Regions from separate parts of the Streptomyces sp. MNU89 genome, predicted to be linked through region 1. Evidence: riboswitches for the same ligand, from Rfam matches in the RefSeq annotation. Region 1 holds a riboswitch; each other region holds the start of a gene.
The links. A riboswitch is a leader RNA that binds a small molecule or an ion and turns the genes downstream of it on or off. The one in region 1 is predicted to bind thiamine pyrophosphate.
Positions count from the first base shown of each region.

Region 1 (7,753 bases):
GGCGGGCGCGCCCTCCCCGCCACCCGCCGCGGCCCCGCCCGGCCACGGCCGGTTCAGCCTGCTGCTGGCGCTGCGCGGCCCGCGCCCGGAGGGAACGGCACACCGCACGGTGCTGCACGCCGCCGATCCGGCCACCGAACGGGCCGGTCTGGACGGGGACTTCGGCAGCCTCTGCGACCGCCCCACCGTGACGGTGCTCCGGCCCGGCGATCCCGCACTGCTCCCGGACGCCGGCCATGAGACCGCGGTGCTCTCGGTGACCGTCCCGCCGCACGCCCCCGGCGGGACCGGCGCGGAGGGCACGCTCGACTGGACCGCCGGAGGGCACGCCGAACGGTTCGCCGACGCGCTACTGGCCGCCGCCGGCAAGGCCGGGCTCGATCTGGAGAGCCGGCTGCTGTGGCGGGAGGCCCGGACACCGGCCGACACGGAACGCGAGACGGGGACGCCCGGGGGCTCGGTGCCGGGCCCCGCGCTGGCGGGCGCCGGCGGTGCCTTCCTCCGAGCGGGCAACCGCGCCGATGTGGGCGGTCTGTACCTGGTGGGCGGTTCGGCCCATCCCGGCGGCGGGCTCGCCCATACCGGGATGTCGGGCGCACTGGTCACGGGCCTGCTCGTGAACGGCGACGACTGGCGCGGCTCGCAGTAACGGCGGGTCGGGGCCCGCTTCGTGGGCCCCGCCGCGGGCCCCGACCGCGGAACGGCGGACGGCCGGAGCCGGTCGGACGGGCCGGGAGGGGGCCGGCGCCGTCGCGGGGTGCGCGGAAAGCGGTACCCGGTCAGGGCTCGGGGCCGGTGGCTCCGGGCTCGGTGGCTCCGGCGGATCAGTAGCGGTACTGCTGCTCGTCGAAGCCGCTGTTGTAGCCGGGGGCGCCTGGTACGGGTAGGGCGGCTGGTCCGCCGGGGCCTCCTCGGGCGGGAGGGGCCCCGCGCCGTCACGCTGCTGCGGCACCCAGACACCGCCGGGCGGGGTCTCGGAGTACGGCTGCGCGTACGGGTCCGGGGCGTACGGGTCCGCCGCCTGGTACGGCGCCCCCGCGTACGGGTCGGCCGCCCCGTACGCTCCGCCGTCCGGGGCGTAGCCCTGGCCGTAGCCCTGGTCACCGGCGCCGGAGTACGGGTCGGCGTAACCGCCGTACTGCGCCGTCTGGTAGTCGTACGTGCCCTGGCCCTGGCCGTAGCCGGTCTGGCCGCCCGCCTGCCCCGTGGCGGCGCCGGTCCCCACGTAGGTGCCGTAGCCGTCGTCGTAGCCGGCGTACTCGCCGTAGCCGCCGCGGCCGGTGTCGCGGCCGGGATCGCCGTACCGGGTGTCGCCGTAGACGCCGTACTCACCGGTGTCGTCGGGCAGCGGCTCCGGCCGGTACACGGCGGGTTCCGGCTCCCGTTCGGGCCGCCCGCCGTCGTCGGGGAACGCTCCGTCGTGCGGGAACTCCCCATCGTGCGGGAACTCCCCGCCGTCGGGCAGCGCTTCGAGGTCCGAGACCTCCAGCGTGGGCTCCGCCCGGTTCCCGGGGTCGCCCTTGCGGCGCTTGCTCGCGCCCGGCTTGCCCCCGATGGCCCACCCGGTGGAGAAGCCGCGCCGGAAGGAGAGCGTGACGAAGGTCTGTCCGACGGCGAAGGCCATCGCGCCGATGCCGATCAGCACCACGGAGGGGATCAGGAGGACACCGACGACCACGCAGGAGAAGCCCGCGAAGGCGAGGAGCCGCCAGCGCAGCCGCGCCTTGTACTGCAGCAGCACCTCACCGAGCAGCCAGAGGGCGACGATCCCGAATGCGATGTAGAGGACTGTCCAGCCCATGTGCCGCCCCGCTTCCGCCGCTTTCGGCCGTCATCGGGGCCGCTGGTGCAGCCCCAGATTCTCGTAGATCTCCAGCGTCGCCGTCGAGTGGTTCAGGGTGATGAAGTGCAACCCCGGGATGCCCTCTCCCATCAACCGCGCGCACAGCTCCGTGGCGTATTCGATCCCCATGGAGCGTACAGCGGCCGGGTCGTCTTTGACCGCGAGGATCCGCTCGGCCAGCTCCGGGGGGAAGGCCGCGTTGCTGAGCTGGGCGAATCTCTCGATCTGCCGGACGTTGGTGACCGGCATGATCTCGGGGATGATCGGGGTCTCGCAGCCCGCCGCCGCCACCCGGTCCCGCAGGCGCAGGTAGTCCTCCGGGTAGAAGAACATCTGGGTGATGGCGAAGTCGGCGCCGGCCCGGCACTTGTCGACGAAGTGCCGTATGTCGCTCTCCCAGTCCGGGGACCGCGGGTGCATCTCGGGGAAGGCCGCGACACCCACGCAGAAGTCGCCGGACTCCTTGATCAGCCGTACGAGGTCGGCGGCGTACCGGACGCCCTGGGGGTGCGGGACCCACTCGCCCATCGGGTCACCGGGCGGGTCGCCGCGGAGCGCGAGCATGTTCCGGATACCGGCTCCGGCGTAGCTGCCGATGACGTTGCGCAGTTCGGCGACGGAGTGGTTCACCGCGGTGAGGTGTGCGACGGGGGTGAGCGTGGTCTCGGTGGCGATCCGCTCCGTGGCGCGCACGGTGCCGTCCCGGGAGGAGCCGCCCGCGCCGTAGGTCACGGAGACGAAGGTGGGGGCGACGGCCTCGATCCGCCGGATGGCGTTCCACAGCGTCCGCTCGCCCTTCTCCGTCTTCGGGGCGGCGAACTCGAACGAATACGACTGCGCGCCCGACGCGAGGAGGTCGCGCACGGTACGGGCGTGGTCCGTCCGGGTGGAGGGCATACCAAGGGCCATACCGGCAGGTTAACCACCGGCGCACCCCGTCCCCATCCCTGTCCAGCAGGCGGACAGGGGATCGCCGCGCGGCACGGGGCCGCCCGGCCTGCCGCGGCCCCTCGCGCCGGAGCCGGCCGCGGGTCAGAGCGGGCGTTCGCGGAGCCTCCGGGCGAGGTCGGCGGTGGCCGCGGCCGGGTCGGCGGCCTCCGTGAGGGCACGGACCACCACCACCCGCCGGGCTCCGGCGTCGAGCACCTGCTCCAGATTGCCCGCGTCGATCCCGCCGATGGCGAACCACGGACGGCCGGTGCCGAGGGCCGCGGTGGAACGGACCAGATCCAGGCCGGGGGCGGGCCGTCCGGGCTTGGTGGGGGTGGGCCAGCAGGGGCCGGTGCAGAAGTAGTCGGCGCCCGGCTCGGAGGCCGCCGCGGCGGCCTGGGCCCCGGAGTGGGTGGACCGGCCGATCAGCGGGCCGTCGCCGAGGATGGCACGGGCGGCCGGGACGGGCAGGTCTTCCTGGCCGAGGTGGAGGATGTCGGCGCCCGCGGCGTGGGCGATGTCGGCGCGGTCGTTGACGGCGAGCAGCTTGCCGTGGCGGCGGCAGGCGTCGGCCATGACCTCCAGGTGCTCCAGCTCTTGGCGGGCCTCGATGCCCTTGTCGCGCAGCTGCACGATGTCCACACCGGAGGAGAGCACCTCGTCGAGGAAGGCGGGCAGGTCGCCCTGGCGGGTGCGGGCGTCGGTGCACAGATAGAGCCGGGCGCCGGCGAGCAGTGCGGCGGCTTCGGCGTGGGTGTGGGCGCGGGCCATGGCGGTCCCCCGTTTCGTCGGTGTACGGGCCCGGGGGTGCTCCGGGCCCGTACACCGTTGCGGTTGTTCAGGCGTGACGTGATGCGGACGTGCCGGTGTGTACCCGGACTCCGGACTGCGTGGCTCCGGCGGACCGCCGGGCGCGGGCCGGCCGGGTGTCCCGGGCGGCGGGGCTCCGGCGCACGGGGCGCCGCCGGCGGGACGGCCCGGACCGTGTCCGGGCTGGCGCCGTGTCCGGCTTCGTGTGCGGCTCCGGGTCCGTGTCCGGCTCCGGTCAGACGGCGAGCGCCTGGGCGCGGCGCTTCACCTCCGTGCCGCGGTTCTCCCCCAGGGCCTGGGCCGGCGTGCCGGGCAGGCTCGGATCCGGGGTGAAGAGCCATTCCAGCATTTCCTCGTCGGTGAAGCCGTCGTCCCGCAGGAGCGTCAGCGTTCCGACGAGGCCCTTGATCACCTTGCCGTTCCCGATGAAGGCGGCCGGTACCTGGAGCACGCGGTTCTCGCCACGGCGCACCGCGATCAGCTGGCCCTCCCTGACCAGCTGCCGGACGCGGGTCACCTCCACGCCCAGGCGTTCGGCGACGTCGGGAAGGGTGAGCCAGTCGGAGACGAGCGCTTCGGTCTTCGTGTCAATCTCGGTCACAGGTCAAGCGTGCCATCCGGGACCGACAGCCGGAAGCGCGGCACCGCCGGGCGGGCGCACACCCGCTCAGACGGCGGCCGACTTCAGCGGTACGGACGGGTCGGCGGCCCGCTCCGGGTCGAGCCGCGCCGCCCGCTCGATCAGCCGGCGGCCCTGCGCGAGATCGCGCGGCCGGCCCACGGCGAGCAGGGCCGTCAGCACTCCGTCCCGCAGCCAGCACACCGACCAGGAGGTGCCCGCCGGGTCACCGCGCCACAGCAGGCGCTCGCCGCCGGAGTGGTGGCCCGCGTACTGGAGGAAGCGGCCGAACTGCTCCGACCAGAAGTACGGCACCGGGTCGTACACGGGGGTCTCCTCGGCGCAGCGCGCGATGCGCGCGGCCACGGTGACCGGTCCCCGGAAGGCGTTGTCCCAGTGGTGGATCAGCAGCCGCTCGCCGTAGCGGGCGGAGGGGAAGGAGGCGCAGTCGCCGACCGCGTAGACGTCCGGCAGGGAGGTGCTCAGCCGCTCGTCGGCCCGTACGGAGCCGTCCGCGCCGAGCTCGACGCCGGAGCCCGCCAGCCAGCCGGTTGCGGGCCGGGCGCCGATGCCGACGACGACGGCGTCCGCGCGGAGCCGGCTGCCGTCCCCGAGGAGGACGCCGCCGGACTCGACGGCGGCGACGCGGGTGCCGGTGAGGAGGCGGGCGCCCGCCTCCTCGTACCAGCCGGCCATGGGCGCGGTGACCTCGGCCGGGAGCGCGTCGGCCAGCGGGCGGCCGGTGGCCTCGACGACGGTGACGGGGCAGCCGGCCTCGCGTGCGGCGGTGGTGAGCTCGGCGCCAATCCAGCCCGCGCCGACGATGACGATCCGGCGGCCGGCGGCGAGCACCGGGCGCAGCCGTTCGGCGTCGTCGAGGGTGCGCAGCACGTGCACACCGGGCGAGGTCTCGCTGCCGGGGAGACCGACGGGATCCGCGCCGGTGGCGATGACGAGGTGGTCGTACGGGAGGACGGTGTCCCCGGCGACGACCAGCCGGTCGGCGGCGCGGAGCGCGTTCGCCGGGTGGCCGAGCAGCAGTTCGACGTCCAGGGCGGCGAAGTCGATGCCGAGGGACGTGGCTCCGGCCGGACCGGTGGCCGCGCCGGCGGACGCGCCCCCCTCGGTGCCGGCGGCCGCGTCCCCGCCGTGCCCGCCCTGGAGCACCGCCTTCGACAACGGCGGCCGGTCGTACGGCGGGTGGCTCTCGGCGCCGAGCAGGGTGATGGCGCCCGGCCAGCCCTCCTCGCGGAGCGCGACCGCGGTCCGCGCCCCCGCCATGCCCGCGCCGACGATCACGACTCGCTCTGCTGTCCGCCTGTCCTCGCTCACGCGTTCACTCTAGGACCGCCCCGGCGGACACCGCTGGCGGTCCCCGGCCGCCGGGCCGCGCACGGGTCCCACACGCCGGCGGGCGGCGGGTCTCCGACCCGGCCGGGCCTTACAGCGGTCGGCGCCGTGGCGTTAGGGTGGCGGCACAGAGCACTCGCGGGAGCCCGGAGGACCGGGCTGAGAGGGAGGCCGGACCGCCTCCGACCGTACGAACCTGATCCGGGTCATGCCGGCGAAGGGAGGAGCTGGACGCCCATGCACACATCACCGGGGAACGCGCACAGCGGCAGCGAGGGGCACACGGGCGGAGGCGGGCGCGGAGCCGCCCGGCACACCCATGACGTACTGGTCGTCGGGGGCGGCATCATCGGCCTGGTCACCGCCTGGCGCGCGGCCCAGCGCGGCCTGGACACCGCCGTCGCCGATCCCGCGCCGGGCGGCGGTGCCGCGCAGGTGGCCGCCGGGATGCTGGCCGCCGTCTCCGAACTCCACTACGGCGAGCAGACACTGCTGGGCCTCAACCTGGCCTCGGCCGCGCGCTATCCGGCGTTCGCGGCCGAGCTGGAGGAGGCGAGCGGCCAGGACATCGGGTACCGGGCCTGCGGCACCCTCGCGGTCGCCCTGGACGCCGACGACCGCGCCCATCTGCGCGAACTGCACGCCCTGCAACTGGCGTCCGGACTGGACGCGCAGTGGCTGACGGGCCGTGAGTGCCGGCGCCTGGAACCCATGCTGGCGCCGGGGGTGCGCGGCGGTCTGCGGGTGGACGGCGATCACCAGTGCGATCCGCGCCGGCTGGCGACTGCCCTGGTGCGCGCCTGTGAACGCGCGGGCGTCGTCTTCCACCGGCAGCGCGCCGGGCGGCTGTCCGTCTCGGCGGACCGCGCGACCGGCGCCGTCCTGGACGACGGCACCGGGGTCGCGGCGGGGCTGACCGTGCTGGCCGCCGGGAGCATGAGCGGACGGCTTCCGGGGATTCCGGACGAGGTGCTGCCACCGGTGCGGCCGGTCAAGGGGCAGGTGCTGCGGCTGCGGGTGCCCGAGCGGTACGCGCCCTTCCTCTCCCGCACCGTACGGGCCGTGGTGCGCGGCGGACAGGTCTACCTGGTGCCGCGCGAGAACGGCGAACTGGTGATCGGTGCGACCAGTGAGGAACTCGGCTGGGACACCACCGTCACCGCGGGCGGGGTGTACGAACTCCTGCGCGACGCCCATGAGCTGGTGCCCGGTCTGACCGAACTGCCGCTCACCGAGACCCGCGCGGGCCTGCGCCCCTGCTCGCCGGACAACGCCCCGCTGCTCGGCCCGTCCGCGCTGCCCGGCCTGCATCTGGCGACGGGCCACCACCGCAACGGTGTTCTCCTCACGCCGGTCACCGGGGACGCGATGGCCGAGGCGCTGGCCACCGGCGTGCTGCCGGAGGAGGCCCGCGCCTTCTCGCCGCTGCGGTTCGCGGGCGGCGCCGCCGGAGCCGCCGGAGCCACCGACGCGGCCGGCGCCGCACCCGCTTCCGTACGACAGGAGCAGCCCGTATGACCGTCAACGTCAACAGGACCGTGACCGTTACCGTCAACGGGGCGTCCCGCGACCTGCCCCCCGGCACCACGCTGGACGCGCTGGTCGCCGGCTTCACCCGGGCCCGCACCGGGGTCGCCGCCGCCGTCAACGAGACCGTCGTCCCGCGCGGCGACTGGCCCGCCACCCGGCTCGGCGCGGGCGACCGCGTCGAGATCCTCACCGCCGTCCAGGGAGGCTGACCCATGGCCGACACCACCGTGTACGACGGCACCGCGCCCGCCGCGCCCGGCCCGTCCCCGGACGCGCCGCCCCCGTCCGCGACCGCGCCCTCGCCCGCTCACGAACCCGCCGCCGACCCGCTGGTCATCGCGGGGATCCCGTTCGCGTCCCGGCTCATCATGGGCACCGGCGGCGCCTCCAGCCTGGACATCCTGGAACGCGCCCTCACCGCCTCCGGCACCGAGCTGACGACCGTCGCGATGCGCCGGCTGGACCCGACCGTGCAGGGCTCCGTCCTGTCCGTCCTGGACCGGCTCGGCATCCGCGCGCTCCCCAACACCGCGGGCTGCTTCACCGCCGGGGAAGCCGTCCTCACCGCGCGCCTCGCCCGTGAGGCGCTCGGCACGGACTGGGTGAAGCTGGAGGTCGTCGCCGACGAACGCACCCTGCTGCCCGATCCGGTCGGCCTGCTGGACGCCGCC
Region 1 is NZ_JAJKLL010000001.1:5,762,877-5,770,629, reverse strand. It holds partial or broken gene E4N63_RS24645 (phytoene desaturase family protein) at 1-649, shown strand, start outside; gene metF (methylenetetrahydrofolate reductase [NAD(P)H]) at 1,832-2,752, opposite strand; gene thiE (thiamine phosphate synthase) at 2,876-3,544, opposite strand; gene E4N63_RS24625 (Rv2175c family DNA-binding protein) at 3,819-4,184, opposite strand; gene E4N63_RS24620 (NAD(P)/FAD-dependent oxidoreductase) at 4,251-5,534, opposite strand; TPP riboswitch at 5,681-5,793, shown strand; gene thiO (glycine oxidase ThiO) at 5,790-7,070, shown strand; gene thiS (sulfur carrier protein ThiS) at 7,067-7,291, shown strand; gene E4N63_RS24605 (thiazole synthase) at 7,295-7,753, shown strand, end outside.

Region 2 (7,753 bases), 3.7 Mb from region 1:
CCCGGTCGGCGAGGGCGAAGGCCTCGCTCTGGTCGTGGGTGACCGCCAGCACGGTCGTCCCCAGCCGCCGGAACAGCTCGCGGAGTTCGACGACCAGCCGCTCGCGGAGTGTCCGGTCGAGCTGGCCCAGCGGTTCGTCCAGCATCAGGAGCTGCGGTTCCGGGGCCAGGGCGCGCGCCAGTGCCACCCGCTGCTGCTCGCCGCCGGACAGCGAGGACACCGCGCGCCGCCCGGCGTCGGGCAGCCCGACGAGGTCGAGGAGACCGGCGACGCGGCGTTCGGTCTCGGCGCGCGGCACCTTGCGCATGCGCAGGCCGAAGGCAACATTGCCGCCGACGTCCCGCTGCGGGAAGAGCTGGTGGTCCTGGAACATCAGTCCGACGCCGCGCCGGTGCGCGGGCACCCCCGCCTGGTCGCGCCCGGCGAGGGTCACCCGGCCGGCGTCCGGCCGCTGCAGACCGGCCACCACGCGCAGCAGGGTGGACTTGCCGCTGCCGCTCGGCCCGAGCACGCACACCGTCCGCTGCTCGGGGACCTCCAGGTCCACCGCGTCGAGCACCGCGCGGTCGCCGAAGCGGACGGTCACCCCGTCCAGCCGCAGCAGGGCGGGCCGGGCGGCGGGGCCTCCCCGGTGCCGGGAGGAGAGCCGGGGGCGGTGACGGGGGCCGTGCCCGGAGTGGTGTCGGAGGGCATGTCAGAACTCCCCGGAGCCGGAGCGGTCGGTGCGGACGCGTTCGAGAAGCAGCAGGGACACCGCGCAGACCAGCATCAGGATCGTGCTGAGCGCCATCGCCTGCCCGTACGGCAGTGCGCCGGCCCGGCCCAGCAGCCGGGCCACGGCGACCGGAAGGGTGAGAGTGTCGGCACGGGCGATGAAGACGGTGGCACCGAACTCCCCGAGCGAGACGGCGAAGGCGAAGCCCGCGGCGACGAGCAGCGCCCGCCGCACCAGCGGCAGGTCCACCTCGCGCCAGGCGCGCAGCGGGGAGGCGCCCAGCACGGCGGCCGCCTCGCGCAGCCGCGGATCGACCGCGCGCAGGACGGGCAGCATGGTGCGGACGACGAACGGCACGCCGACCAGGGCCTGCGCCAGCGGCACCAGGATCCAGGCGGACCGCAGGTCCAGGGGTGGCTCGTCGAGCGCGATGAGGAAGCCGAAGCCGACCGTCACGGCGGAGGTGCCCAGCGGCAGCATCAGCAGCGCGTCGAAACCCCGTACGAGTCTCCCGGCCCGCCGGGTCAGGGCCGCCGCGGCCAGACCGCCGACCACCAGGGCGATCAGGGTGGCCACGGCCGCGAACGCCAGGGAGTTGCCCACCGCCTCCAGCGGCGCCACGGTGAACGTCCCGCCCTCCTCGGACCCCAGCGCCCGGTAGAAGGCGAAGCCGTAGCCGTCCGGTGCGTCCAGCGAGCGCTCGACGAGCACCCCCAGCGGCAGCAGGAGCAGCAGCGCGATGACCGTCACCGTGGAGCCCAGCAGGGCCCACTGGCCGGCGCCGCGCGGACGGCGGGAGGTGTGCGCGGGATCGACCAGCCGCAGCGCGCTCTCGCGCCGCCGCACCGTCCGGGCGTGCAGCAGGAGCAGGCCGCCGACGGCACAGAACTGCAGCAGCGTCAGCACGGCCGCCGTCGGCAGGTCGAGCAATTGTGCGGTCTGCCGGTAGATCTCGACCTCCAGCGTCGAGTACCGCGGACCGCCGAGGATCTGGACCACCCCGAAGGAGGTGAAGGTGAAGAGAAAGACCATCAGCGCCGCGGCGGCGACGGCGGGCGCCAGCGCCGGCAGGGTGATCCGGCGCCAGGCGGTGAGGCGGCTCGCGCCGAGCATCCGCGCGGCCTCCTCCTGGCGCGGGTCGAGCTGCGCCCACAGGCCGCCGACCGTCCGCACCACGACCGCGTAGTTGAAGAACACATGGGCGAGCAGAATCGCCCACACCGTGGTGTCCAGCCGGACGCCCCACAGTTCGTCCAGCAGTCCGCCGCGTCCCAGCAGCGCCAGGAAGGCCGAGCCGGCCACGACGGTGGGCAGGACGAACGGCACCACCACCAGCGCCCGCAGCAGCCGCTTGCCGGGGAAGTCGAGGCGGGCGAAGACATAGGCGCCCGGCAGCGCGACGGCCACGGTCAGCGCCGTGGACGCCGCCGCCTGCCACGCGGTGAACCAGAGCACGTCCAGGACGAGCGGGTCCGTCAGCACCGCGCCGGCCCGGCCGAACCGCCACCGCCCCCCGTCGCGCAGCCCCCGGGCCACGATCGCGGCCACCGGGTGGACGAAGAACAGGGCGAAGAAGGCCGCCGGAACGGCCATCAGCGCGAGCCGGACCGCGGTGCCGGAGCCGCGGCCCGGCAGCCCGCCCGGCCGCCGCCCCGCCGGTGACGGCGGAACGGGCGGAGGCGGTGCGGACGGCGACGAGGGCGGAACCGGGGCCGGCTCCGCCCCGGCGGTCACCTCGGAACGAGCTGGGACCATGCCTTGACCCACCGCTCACGGTTCTCGGCGATCTTCTCCGGGGCCAGGGAGGCGGGCTTCTCGATCGTCTCCCCGTACCGGGTGAAGACCTCCGGCAGCTTGACGTCCGTGCGGGCGGGGTGGACGAACATCTGCAGCGGCACGTCCTCCTGGAAGGTCTCGCTCAGCAGGAAGTCCAGCAGTTCCTTGCCGCCCTCGGGGTTCTCGGCGCCGTCCAGCAGCCCGGCGAACTCGGTCTGCCGGAAGCAGGTGCCTTTTGCCACCCCCGTCGGCCCCTCCTCGGGCAGCGGGTCCTGCCCCAGCACCTCGGCGGGCGGGCTGGAGGCATAGGACACGACGAGGGGCTTGTCGCCCTTGCCCTTGCCGCCGCCGGAGCCGGAGAAGCGGTCGTTGTAGGCCTGCTCCCAGCCGTCGACCACCTCGACACCGTTGGCCTTGAGCTTCTTCCAGTAGTCCTGCCAGCCGTCGTCGCCGTACTCGGCCGCGGTGGCGAGGAGGAAGCCCAGCCCCGGCGAGGAGGTGGCGGCGTTCTCGGTGACCAGCAGGTCCTTGTACGCGGGCTCGACCAGGTCGGCGAAGGTCTCCGGCGGCGCGAGCCGCTTCTTCTCGAACCAGCCGCGGTCGTAGTTGACACAGATGTCGCCGTAGTCGACGGGCGTGACCCGGTGCTTCCCCCGGTCGAGCCGGAGTTCCTCCGGTACCTTCTCCAGGCCCCTGGCCTCGTACGGCGTGAAGATCCCGTGGTCGAGGGCGCGCGGGAGCAGGGTGTTGTCGACGCCGAAGAGGACGTCGCCCTGCGGGTTGCCCTTGGACAGCACGGCCTGGTTGACGGTCGTGCCGGCGTCGCCGCCGCGCAGGATCTCGACCTTGCGGCCGGTCTGCTCGGTGAACTCCTTCAGCACGTCGTCGGAGACGGCGAACGAGTCATGGGTGACCAGGGTGACGGCCGCGGTCTCGCCACCGTCCTTCCCGGCCGGATCACCGGAGTCGCCGCACGCGGCGAGCGAGGTGATGCCCAGCGCGGTGACGAGCAGCGCGGCGGCGGACCGTCCGCGGAGGTGCGTGGTCATGAGTGGTGCCTCCCCTGAAGCGGGCAGGGCACGACAGCTTGTCGAGTGGTGACCGAACTCCCTACGCCGGTATGACCCGGTTCAGGTTCGAGGGTCTGCGGCTGCTGCCGCACTCTCAGCGCTGTGCGCTCCCCTGTCGGAATAGACGTTCGAAACGACGATATCAGCGCTCCGCTGCGGCCAGCTGACCGCATGCGCCGTCGATCTCCTGGCCCCGGGTGTCCCGGACGGTCACCGGCACCCGGTGCGCCTCCAGCGCGGCCACGAACGCCTTCTCGTCCTCGGGCCGCGAGGCGGTCCACTTCGAGCCGGGCGTCGGGTTGAGCGGGATGAGATTGACGTGCACGCGGCGGCCCTTGAGCAGCCGGCCGAGCAGATCGCCGCGCCAGGCCTGGTCGTTGATGTCGCGGATCAGCGCGTACTCGATGGAGACCCGGCGGCCGGACTTCTCGGCGTACTCCCAGGCGGCGTCGAGCACTTCGCGCACCTTCCACCGGGTGTTGACCGGCACGAGGGTGTCGCGGAGCTCGTCGTCCGGGGCGTGCAGCGAGACCGCGAGCCGGCAGCTGAAGCCCTCGTCGGCGAAGCGCAGCATCGCCGGGACGAGACCGACGGTGGAGACGGTGATGCCGCGCTGCGAGAGCCCGAGGCCGTCCGGCTCGGGGTCGGTGAGCCGCCGGATGGCGCCGACGACGCGGTTGTAGTTGGCGAGCGGCTCGCCCATCCCCATGAAGACGATGTTCGACAGCCGGGCCGGCCCGCCGGGGATCTCGCCGTCCCGCAGCGCCCGCATGCCGTCCACGATCTGGTGCACGATCTCGGCGGTCGACAGATTGCGGTCGAGACCGGCCTGGCCGGTGGCGCAGAAGGGGCAGTTCATCCCGCAGCCGGCCTGCGAGGAGACGCACATGGTGACCCGGTCCGGGTAGCGCATCAGGACCGACTCGACGAGCGTGCCGTCGAAGAGCCGCCACAGCGTCTTGCGGGTGGTGTCGTCGTCGCAGCTGATGTGCCGCACGACGGTCATGAGTTCGGGCAGCAGTTCGGCCGCGAGCTTCTCACGGGCCGCCGCCGGGATGTCCGTCCAGGCCGCCGGGTCGTCGGCGTACCGGGCGAAGTAGTGACGCGAGACCTGGCCGGCCCGGAACGGCTTCTCGCCGATGGCCGCCACGGCGTCGCGGCGCTCGGCGGGGGTGAGGTCGGCAAGATGCCGCGGCGGCTTCTTGGCCCCGCGCGGCACGGCAAAGGTGAGTTCTCCGGGCTTAGGCATGATTCCTCCAGTGTCGCAGACGCCGGACGGTCCCCCGGCGCCCCGCGGACGAGGCTCCCGTCACCCGGCCGCGGTCCGCCGCCGGAGAGGCGCCAAGGCCCCTGCCGAAGCGCTGCGGCAGGGGTCTCGCGTGCGCGGGAAAACTCAGCCCGAGCCGGTGAAGACCACCAGCAGCAGCCACGCCACCGGAGCGGTGGGCAGCAGCGAGTCCAGACGGTCCATGATCCCGCCGTGGCCGGGGAGCAGCGTGCCCATGTCCTTGATCCCGAGGTCCCGCTTGATCATGGACTCGCCGAGGTCGCCCAGGGTGGCGCTGCCCGCGACCGCCAGGCCGAGCAGCAGGCCCTCCCACCAACTGCCCCCGTCGATCAGGAACTCCAGGCACAGCGCGCCGGCCACCATGGAGAAGCCGACCGCCCCGAGCAGTCCCTCGCGCGTCTTGCCGGGGCTGATGCGCGGCGCGAGCTTGTGCGTGCCGAAGCGCCAGCCGACGGCGTAGGCGCCGGTGTCGCTGACCACGGTGAGCACCAGGAAGACCATCACCCACCAGGCGCCGTCGTCGGCGGCCAGCATCAGCGCCACGAAGGTGGCGAGGAACGGCACGTAGAAGGCGGCGAAGAGAGCGGCCGTGACGTCACGGAGGTAGTTCTCCGGGGCGTCCGTCATCCGCCAGGCCAGGACGGCGAGCGCGGTGAGCGCCATGGCGACCCAGGCGCCCTCCGGGCCCCGCAGGTATCCCGCGACGACCATGGCGACGCCGCCGAGGGCCAGCGGCACCAGTGGCGCGCTGATGCCCTTCTGCTCGCGCAGCCGGGAGGTCAGCTCCCAGAGACCGACCACGACCGCGGCCGCGATCACCCCGACGAAGACGTCCTTGACGAAGAACAGCGAGGCGAGGATCACCGCGCCGAGGCCGACCCCCACGCCGATCGCGGCCCGCAAATCGCGGCCCGCGCGCTTGCGGGGCGGCGTCGCGGGAGACGGATGGGCTCCGGCCGGGCGGTTCGCGTGGACCGGGGGGCCGCTCGGGCGAGCGGCCCCCCGGTCGTGTCCGTCGCGGTCGTCCTGGTCGCCGCCTGCGGGGGGCACGATGGGCATGGGCCGAGTCTGCGCCGCATCGCCTGCCCCGTGCGGGGGACCCGCCGCGGGAGGCCGCACGGGCCCCTGACCGGGCGGTCCCCCGTAACCGGCGTGCGGCGGGGCGCCCCGGGAAGAGTCGTTCATCAGACCTCGAGCAGCTCGGCTTCCTTGTGCTTGAGCAGCTCGTCCACCTGTGCCACGTACTTCGCGGTGGTGTCGTCGAGCTCCTTCTCGGCGCGGCGGCCCTCGTCCTCGCCGACCTCACCGTCCTTGATGAACTTGTCGATGGTCTCCTTGGCCTTGCGCCGGACGCTGCGGATCGAGATCTTCGCGTCCTCGGCCTTGTGCTTGGCGACCTTGATGTACTCCTTGCGGCGCTCCTGCGTCAGCTCGGGGAACACCACGCGGATGATGCTGCCGTCGTTGCTCGGGTTGACCCCGAGGTCGGAGTCGCGGATCGCCTGCTCGATGTTGCGCAGCGCGCTCTTGTCGAACGGGGTCACCACGGCCATCCGCGGCTCCGGGACCGAGAACGACGCCAGCTGGTTGATCGGCGTCATCGCCCCGTAGTAGTCCGCCACGATCTTGTTGAACATCGCCGGGTGCGCACGGCCGGTGCGGATCGCGGCGAAGTCCTCCTTGGCGACCACGACGGCCTTCTCCATCTTCTCCTCGGCTTCGAGGAGGGTCTCTTCGATCACCACTTGCTCCTGGTGTTATCAGTAAGCAGAGCCTCGCCCCTGCGCGCGTCTACTCCTGCACGGTGTCCGACCGGCAGGCTGTTGTCCATCCCCGTATCGGGCCGGCCCTCCCGGGTCAGGCCCTGGTCGCTTGGTCGCTCACCAGCGTGCCGATCTTCTCACCCTTCACCGCACGCGCGATATTGCCTTCGGCGAGAAGTTCGAAGACGAGAATCGGCAGCTTGTTGTCCATGCACAGGGTGATGGCGGTGGCGTCGGCGACCTTGAGGCCGCGGGTGATGACCTCGCTGTACTCGAGGGCGTCGAACTTCACCGCGTCGGGGTTCTTCCGCGGGTCCGAGTCGTACACCCCGTCGACGCCGTTCTTGCCCATCAGCAGGGCCTGCGCGTCGATTTCCAGCGCGCGCTGGGCAGCGGTGGTGTCGGTGGAGAAGTACGGCATCCCCATGCCGGCGCCGAAGATGACGACGCGTCCCTTCTCCAGGTGCCGCACCGCCCGGAGCGGGATGTACGGCTCCGCGACCTGGCCCATCGTGATGGCGGTCTGGACGCGGGAGTCTATTCCCTCCTTCTCCAGGAAGTCCTGGAGCGCGAGGCAGTTCATGACCGTGCCCAGCATGCCCATGTAGTCGGAGCGGGCCCGGTCCATGCCGCGCTGCTGGAGTTCGGCGCCCCGGAAGAAGTTGCCGCCGCCGATGACGATGGCGATCTCGGCGCCGTCACGGACGACGGCGGCGATCTCCCGGGCCATCTTGTGCACGACGTCCGGGTCGACGCCGAGGCCGCCCCCGCCGGCGAAGGCCTCGCCGGACAGCTTCAGCAGAAACCGGCCCCGCTGGGGACCGTGATCGGGTTTACCGGCCTTGTCGGCGTCCTGATTCATGGAGATCTCCTCGTGCACAGACGAAGAAGGCCACTGCCGTACGGGGTCTGCTGATCCCTCTGCGGCAATGGCCTCCTCGTCACCTCTGCGGCCGTCCGGCACGCCGTCGGCCAGCTGCCCCCGACCTTAGCGGCGGCGGGCGCTTTCCGCTGTCGCTGACCGGACTCAGGCGCCGACGCGGATGCGGGCGAAGCGCTTCAGCGTGACACCGGCCTCGTCCAGAACCTTCTGGACGGTCTTCTTGTTGTCCTTGGCGAACGCCTGGTCGAGGAGGCAGTT
Region 2 is NZ_JAJKLL010000001.1:2,068,639-2,076,391, forward strand. It holds gene E4N63_RS08745 (ABC transporter ATP-binding protein) at 1-586, opposite strand, end outside; gene E4N63_RS08750 (iron ABC transporter permease) at 695-2,308, opposite strand; gene E4N63_RS08755 (thiamine ABC transporter substrate binding subunit) at 2,446-3,540, opposite strand; TPP riboswitch at 3,581-3,685, opposite strand; gene rlmN (23S rRNA (adenine(2503)-C(2))-methyltransferase RlmN) at 3,704-4,810, opposite strand; gene E4N63_RS08765 (phosphatidate cytidylyltransferase) at 4,955-6,034, opposite strand; gene frr (ribosome recycling factor) at 6,034-6,591, opposite strand; gene pyrH (UMP kinase) at 6,707-7,474, opposite strand; gene tsf (translation elongation factor Ts) at 7,640-7,753, opposite strand, start outside.
Region 2: another riboswitch for thiamine pyrophosphate. It lies ahead of E4N63_RS08755 (thiamine ABC transporter substrate binding subunit); the one in region 1 lies ahead of thiO (glycine oxidase ThiO).

Region 3 (7,753 bases), 2.1 Mb from region 1:
CAGCGCCTATCTCTCCTGGTGCGAACGGGCCGGACAGGACCCGGTCTACGAGAAGTACCCCGCCCACGACCCGCGCGCCGGAGCGGTGGCCGCCGACCGGCTGCTGGCCCGCCCGGACCGGCCGGACGCCGTCTACGGCCTCTTCGACCCCAACGGCACGGATCTCCTCGCCGCCGCCCGCCGCTACGGCCTGCGGGTCCCGGACGACCTGCTGCTGGTCTGCTGCAGCGAGTCCACCGTCTACGCCAGCACCGAGCCGCCCGTCACCACCCTCTCCCTCAAACCGCGCCGCATCGGCACCGCGGTCGTCCAGCTGCTGATCGACGCCATCGAGGGCCTGGACGAGGGGCGGCCGGTGGAGCAGGTGATACCGACCGAGCTGATCGTGCGCACCTCCTCCCAGCCGCGGACCTCGCGCACTACCGTCAGCCCGCCCCGGTCACCCGCCGAACCGGCCTGACGCGGAGGGCACCCGGCCGTCCCGACGGTCGGCGGGACCGGCGGGACCGGCGCTGCCACCGGGAAGGACGGTCACCACAACCACCGCGACCACCAGGGCAATCCGGCACAAACTCCCGGCGCTCACGCCATCGCGGTGATTGCCGGCTCCCTGGTGCGTCACAACCCACGAGCGGCATTCCTATGATGGGCGCACGACACCGCGGATCCCTTGACCACGAGGGGCCTCCCCACCCTGAGGCGGGGCGAGTGCCTCCGCCCGCAGCGGGGAGGCAGGTCCGACCGGTGCACGGCGGCGCGATGGTGGAGGGGTCGATGATCCAGGGGGCCGGTCAGGGACCCGCGGTGCGGGGCATGATGGCCATGCCGGTGGAGCCCGTGAACGCTGCGGTTCCGCCGTACGCGGCCGACGAGGGCTACACCCCCACCGAACGGAACCTCCCAGTGGTCGGCCGCGTGCCCACCCCGGACGTGCCGACGGTGCCCCTCATGCCACCGGTACCCGAACCCGAGGCGGGCGCCACCGCCCCCGCGGACGGCCCCGGCCCGCTGTACGTCGTCGGCGACGTCCACGGCTACCTCGACGAGCTGCGGGCCGCCCTGCTCGCCCAGGGGCTGATCGACTCCCAGGACCGCTGGGCCGCCGGCAACGCCCGCCTGTGGTTCCTCGGCGACTTCACCGACCGCGGCCCGGACGGCATCGGGGTCATCGATCTCGTCATGCGGCTCTCCGCCGAGGCCGCCGCGGCCGGCGGCTACTGCAAGGCCCTGATGGGCAATCACGAGCTGCTGCTCATCGGCGCCAAGCGCTTCGGCGACACCCCGGTGTCCTCCGGCGCGGGAACCGCGTCCTTCCACGCCGCGTGGCTGCTCAACGGCGGGCAGCGCAGCGACATGGACCGGCTGCAGGACCACCATGTCCAGTGGATGTCCCGGCTCGACGCGATGGCCGAGGAGGACGGCCATCTGCTCCTCCACTCGGACACCACGGCCTACCTCGACTACGGCGATTCGATCGAGGCCGTCAACGACGCGGTGACCGAAGCCCTTCAGCGCGCCGACGCCGAGGAGTGCTGGGACCTGTTCCGCAAGTTCACCAAGCGCTTCGCCTTCCGCGACCAGGGCGGCGCCGAGGCCGTCCGCGAGTTGCTCGGGGCGTACGGCGGCCGGCGCGTCGTCCACGGTCACAGCCCGATCCCGTATCTCACCGGCCAGGTGGGCAGCGAGGACGGCGAGGACGACGGCGCGCCCGTCGTCGACGGCCCGCACGTCTACGCCGACGGGCTGGCCATCGCCATGGACGGCGGCGTCACCATGGCCGGAAAGATGCTGGTCGCGCAACTGCCGCTGCCGGGCTGAGGATTACGCGGTCCGCTGCGGGGGCAGGTAGTCAGGTCCACGGTCGGGTCAATTTCCGGCAACACCCTGTCACCGCGTGCCGTGGGCGCCCTACCATCGGCTTATCCGCAGCAGGCTCTCCTCCGTTTCCGCCCTTCCGCCCGGTGAGAATCGGCGTGCCAGGGCCTACGGAGCATCGGGGGATGCACATGAACAGCGCACCGCATCTGCTTCCCGAGGACCGCCCCGACTTCGCGCGAGTCCTCGACCAGGTTCTGCGTCATGCGCACCGGCGCCCGGAACTCGGCGCCGTCGGCCGGCGGCTCAACGCCGAGCAGCTGCGCACCAGAGCCCTGGACGCGGCCCCGGAGATCGCGGCCCGCGCCGCGGCCGAGTACCGGCAGTACACCGAGCTCCGCGACGAGTCGCGCCGCGTCCCGCCGCAGGACGACGGCCGGGGCGGGGCCCGGGGATGAGCGGGAAGGACGGCAGGGGCGGGAACGGAGCGGGCTTCGCCGGAGCCGTCGGCGAGGTCGCCGAGAGCTCCGGTGCCGGACTCCTCGCGGTCTTCGCCGTGCTGGCTCCGGTACTGGCAGGCGCCGCGGCGGCGATCTTCCTGCTGATCGGCTACCTGCTCCATCTGGTCAGCCCCGAGCAGCCGATGGCAGAACCGATCATCACTGCCGGCTGGATCTTCCTCGCGCTGACCGCCGCGGGCATCGTCATCGCGATGTTCGGCCTGCTGTTCACCGCGCGGCGCGACGGCGCCGGCTCCCTGCGGGCCTCGGCCGAGGAGGACCGGACGAGCGAGCTGGCCCGGGCCCGGGAGGCCTGGCGGCAAGCCCTGCTCGACCGCGGCATCGTGCCGTTCCTGCGGGAGGCCCTGGAGGAGCCGCCGGCGGCCGGGCAGGCCACCGGAAGCCCGTACGGCGGCGCCCCGGACCCGGCCGGGGCTCCGGAGGCCCGCACGCCCCAACTCGGCTACAGCAAGCCGGGATTCAGCAGCCCGGCCACGGGCGACGACCCGGGGCGGGGCAGCACGCGCCCCAGCTTCAACAGCCCCGGCTTCTCCAGCCCGGACTACGGCGGCCCGGAGCACCAGCCGGAGTAGCCGCCGCCCCCGGCCGCCGGCCGTCCGTCCCGCCCCTCCGGAAGCGCGTTCGCGCCGGAGGGGCGGGACGGACGGGACGGGAACCCGTTCGGTCAGTCGGTGACCGGCAGATAGACCCGGTTGCCCGCCGCCGCGAACTCCCGGGATTTCTCCGCCATACCGGCCTCGATCTCCTCCATCTCCCCGCCGTGCCGCCGGCGGATGTCCTGAGAGATCTTCATCGAACAGAACTTCGGCCCGCACATCGAGCAGAAGTGGGCCGTCTTCGCCGGTTCGGCCGGGAGGGTCTCGTCGTGGAAGGCCCGTGCCGTGTCCGGGTCGAGCGCCAGGTTGAACTGGTCCTCCCAGCGGAACTCGAAACGCGCGTCGGACAGCGCGTCGTCCCACTCCTGGGCTCCCGGATGCCCCTTCGCCAGATCCGCCGCGTGTGCCGCGATCTTGTACGTGATGACACCGGTCTTCACGTCGTCGCGGTCGGGCAGCCCCAGGTGCTCCTTGGGGGTGACGTAGCAGAGCATCGCCGTCCCCCACCAGGCGATCATGGCCGCCCCGATGCCCGAGGTGATGTGGTCGTAGCCGGGTGCCACATCGGTGGTCAGCGGGCCCAGCGTGTAGAACGGCGCCTCCTCGCAGATCTCCTGCTGGAGGTCGATGTTCTCCTTGATCTTGTGCATCGGGACATGGCCCGGGCCCTCGATCATCGTCTGCACGCCGTGGGCCTTGGCGACGGTGTTCAGCTCGCCCAGGGTGCGGAGTTCGGCGAACTGCGCCTCGTCGTTGGCGTCCGCGACCGAGCCGGGGCGCAGCCCGTCGCCGAGCGAGAACGTGACGTCATAGGCCGCGAGGATCTCGCAGAGCTCCTCGAAGTTCTCGTAGAGGAAGCTCTCCTTATGGTGGGCCAGGCACCAGGCGGCCATGATGGAGCCACCGCGCGAGACGATGCCGGTCTTCCGGCGGGCCGTCAGGGGAACGTAGCGGAGCAGGACCCCGGCGTGGACCGTCATGTAGTCCACGCCCTGCTCGGCCTGTTCGATGACGGTGTCCTTGTAGATGTCCCAGGTCAGCTCCTCGGCACGGCCGTCGACCTTCTCCAGGGCCTGGTAGAGCGGGACGGTGCCGATGGGGACGGGGGAGTTGCGCAGCACCCACTCGCGGGTCGTGTGGATGTTGCGGCCGGTGGACAGGTCCATGACCGTATCGGCGCCCCAGCGGGTGGCCCAGGTCATCTTCTCGACCTCCTCCTCGATGGAGGAGGTGACGGCCGAGTTGCCGATGTTGGCGTTGACCTTCACCAGGAACCGCTTGCCGATGATCATCGGTTCGGTCTCGGGGTGGTTGACGTTGGCCGGCAGCACCGCACGCCCCGCGGCGATCTCCTCGCGGACGGTCTCCGGGGGGACGTTCTCCCGGAGCGCGACGTACTCCATCTCGGCGGTGATCTCGCCGCGTCGCGCGTAGGCGAGCTGGGTGACGGGGGAGCCGTCCCGGCTGCGGCGGGGGCGCCGCGGCCCGCCGGGGAAGACGGCGTCGAGATTCCGCAGCCCGCCGCCGGGGCCGGTGGCCCTGAGGCCGTCGTCCTCGGGGCGCGGCGGCCGCCCGTCGTACTCCTCGGTATCGCCGCGGCCGGTGATCCAGCCCTCCCGGAGCGGCGCCAGGCCGCGCCGGACATCGGTGTCGACAGTGGGATCGGTGTACGGGCCGGACGTGTCGTACAGCGTGACGTCGCGGCCGTTGGTGAGGTGCACCCGTCGTACCGGAACCCGCAAGTCCGGGCGTGAGCCGGTCAGATGGTCCTTGTGCCATCCGATCGGCCCGTTCCCGTTCCCGCCGGGTTCCTGAGCAGACGTGTGCGCGTCCTGAACGGTCATGAGACCTACTCCCTACGCCGGCATTACCCGGTACCAGGTTCGGCGGTCGGCGCAGCGGCTTCCGCGACGGTACGGCCGGTCCCGGCCATTCCGTGTACGGAGGTCAGCGCCCTCTCAGCCCGGTGCTCCGAGCTCCCGCGTGTGCAAAGGCAGCCCCCACGCTAACGCCGCCCCGGTGTTCATGACCAGAGGGCCCCTCTTCTTGCGATGATCTGGCAGTGACCTCGACTCCCGAAAGCCACGCGCACACCCACGCCCACGGCCCCGCGGCCCCCGTGTCCCGGAGACTGCGCAAGATCATCGCTGCGGTGCTGATCCCGTTCGCCGCGGCCGTCGCCGTCGGGCTGCTGGTGCTCTGGCCCGGTGGCGCGCCGGGGCACGAGCCGAGCGGGGTCGGCATGGACCGGCAGATGGAGCAGGGCGAAGTCGTCGACGTCGAGAAGGTGAGGTGCTCCGACGTGAACGCGGGAGGCGGACAGCCGCCCGGCGAGGGGCAGCCGGAGACGCCCGGCACACCGGGGGAAGCCCGCGGCGACATCTGCGAGAAGGCGACCGTGCGCGTCACCACCGGCGACGACAAGGGACGCGAGTTCACGGAGATCGTCCAGCCGGACTCCACCCGCCGGCTGAGCGAGGGTCAGGGCGTGGTCGTGGCGTACGCGCCGGACGCGCCCCGGGAGCTGCAGTACTCGGTGACGGATGTGGACCGCGAGGTCCCGATCTCGCTGCTCGCCGGGCTCTTCGCGCTCGCCGTGGTGGCGGTGGGAAGGCTGCGCGGTCTGTTCGCGCTGGTCTCCCTGGTCGTCAGCTTCGGGGTGCTGACGCTCTTCATCCTCCCCGCGATCCTGCAGGGGGAGAATCCCCTGCTCGTCGCGGTGATCGGCAGCAGCGCCATCATGCTGGCCGCGCTCTACCTCTGCCACGGGCTGACGGCCCGTACCTCCGTGGCCGTCCTGGGCACGCTGATCTCCCTGCTGCTGATCGGTGTCCTGGGGTCCGTCTTCATCGACTGGGCGAGGCTGACCGGCAACACCTCCGACGAGACCGGGCTCATCCACGGCCTCTATCCGGACATCGAGATGAGCGGCCTGCTGCTGGCCGGCGTCATCATCGGTTCGCTGGGCGTGCTCGACGATGTGACGGTCACCCAGACCTCGGCGGTGTGGGAGCTGAAGCAGGCGGACCCGACGATGTCGGCGCGGCGGCTGTACCGGGCGGGCATCCGGATCGGGCGCGACCACATCGCGTCGGTGGTCAACACCCTGGTGCTGGCCTACGCGGGTGCCGCCCTGCCGCTGCTGCTGCTGTTCTCCATCGCGCGGAGCAGCGTCGGCACGGTCGCACTGAGCGAGGTCGTGGCCGAGGAGATCGTCCGGACGCTGGTGGGCAGCATCGGGCTGATCGCCTCGGTGCCGGTCACCACCGGCCTCGCGGCGCTCGTCGTCTCGGCGGACCGGTCGGCGGCGGCCGTCTCGGCGCCGGGTGCGGGGACGGAGACGGGCAGCCGCGGCGCGCGGAGGGCGGGCGGGCGCGGGCGCCGCCGCAAGCCGTAACCGCGCGGGCGAAGGCGCCGGGTGTGCCGGGCCGGTGGCCGGCCGGGCCCGCCGCCGTCCGTGCGGCCCCGCGAACTCAGCCCGCGTTGCGGGCCTGGGAGAGGATGCGGTCGAGTGTCTCCGCCAGACGGTCGTCGAAGTCTCCTGCGGACTGCTCCTGTCCCATGGGGACGATGCGGTCGGTCCGGTCGAGGAAGGCCACCAGCGGGGCCGCGCCCGCCCGGAAGGTGGCGCGGTCCTCGCCGACCTGGAGCCGGATGAAGACGTCGGAGAGCACGCCGGGGGTGACGGGAGCGATGTGCACGTCACCGTCACCGGTGGGCGCGCTCAGCCCGTCCAGCAGCAGATCGCGGGCGAATGCCCAGGTCACCGGTGCGTCGCCCGGCAGATGGAAGGTGAAGCGGACCGCGAAGGGGTCGGCCGGTTCGTACTCCAGCTCCACCGGAATGCGGAAGGAGAGCTCCTCGGAGACGAGGAAGCTCATCATCAGCTCTGCCTGAATCGTGTCGCGCATGGTCCACTGCCCCGTGTCGCTCGGGTGGCCTGTCCTGGAGCCTCCTCGGTCCTCCCGGCGCCGTGGTGCTCAACGCTCCGGCGGGACCGCTAGGAGTGGTGGTGCAGGTGTTTCAGGTGCGGGCGGGGCCACAGGGAAGTCCGCCCAGTGCGCAGCGTAGCCGTTTCGGCGCAAGGAGTTGCTGACCGCCATGGCGTCGGGGCGGAGAAAGACGACGGGATGAACGCGACGGCGCCGAGCCCCGGCCGGCGGGCCGGGGCTCGGACGCGGGCCGGACACGGGCATCCCGGCCGGCCGGTGGCCACGGCGCCGGCCGGCACCGGCGGCGAGCTTCACCAGTCGCCGCGCGAGGACCCGTCCCGTGAGGCGGTGCCGAACTTCCGGACGACGTAGACCAGACCGGCCACCAGGGCGACGAACACCAGAACCTTGAACAGCAGTCCGATGATGAAGCCGACCACGTTCATGAGCAGGCCGCCGAACACGATGAGCGCCAGGACCGGAACGGCGACCCACTTCACCCACCACGGCAGACCTTCGAAGATCTCCTTGACCGCCACTGTCGTTCCCCTGCTTCCCGATTGCCGAGCCGGGATCTCCGGCTGCTTCCGATGCTAGACGCGCCGGGAGCGCGGCGGAGGGGCCGCTGCCCCCGTCCTTCCCTGACCCGTCCCCTACGGGGCCCGGAGGCGGTGGGTCAGCTCTCCGGGGGAGAGAAGACCACCATGACCCGGAGGTCCTCGCTGATGTGGTGGAACTTGTGCGGCACCCCGGCCGGTACGTACACGACACTGCCGCGGGCCACCGTGGTGGTCTCGGTGCCGACCGTGATCGAGGCCCGGCCGGTGATGACGACGTAGATCTCGTCCTGCCGGTGCGGCTGCTGCGGGTCGATCGACCCCGCGTCGAG
Region 3 is NZ_JAJKLL010000001.1:3,662,515-3,670,267, forward strand. It holds gene E4N63_RS15755 (LacI family DNA-binding transcriptional regulator) at 1-460, shown strand, start outside; gene E4N63_RS15760 (metallophosphoesterase) at 760-1,818, shown strand; gene E4N63_RS31150 (hypothetical protein) at 2,007-2,273, shown strand; gene E4N63_RS15765 (hypothetical protein) at 2,270-2,908, shown strand; gene thiC (phosphomethylpyrimidine synthase ThiC) at 3,001-4,776, opposite strand; TPP riboswitch at 4,769-4,925, opposite strand; gene E4N63_RS15775 (YibE/F family protein) at 4,995-6,329, shown strand; gene E4N63_RS15780 (SsgA family sporulation/cell division regulator) at 6,406-6,843, opposite strand; gene E4N63_RS15785 (DUF5326 family protein) at 7,176-7,403, opposite strand; gene E4N63_RS15790 (cupin domain-containing protein) at 7,541-7,753, opposite strand, start outside.
Region 3: another riboswitch for thiamine pyrophosphate. It lies ahead of thiC (phosphomethylpyrimidine synthase ThiC); the one in region 1 lies ahead of thiO (glycine oxidase ThiO).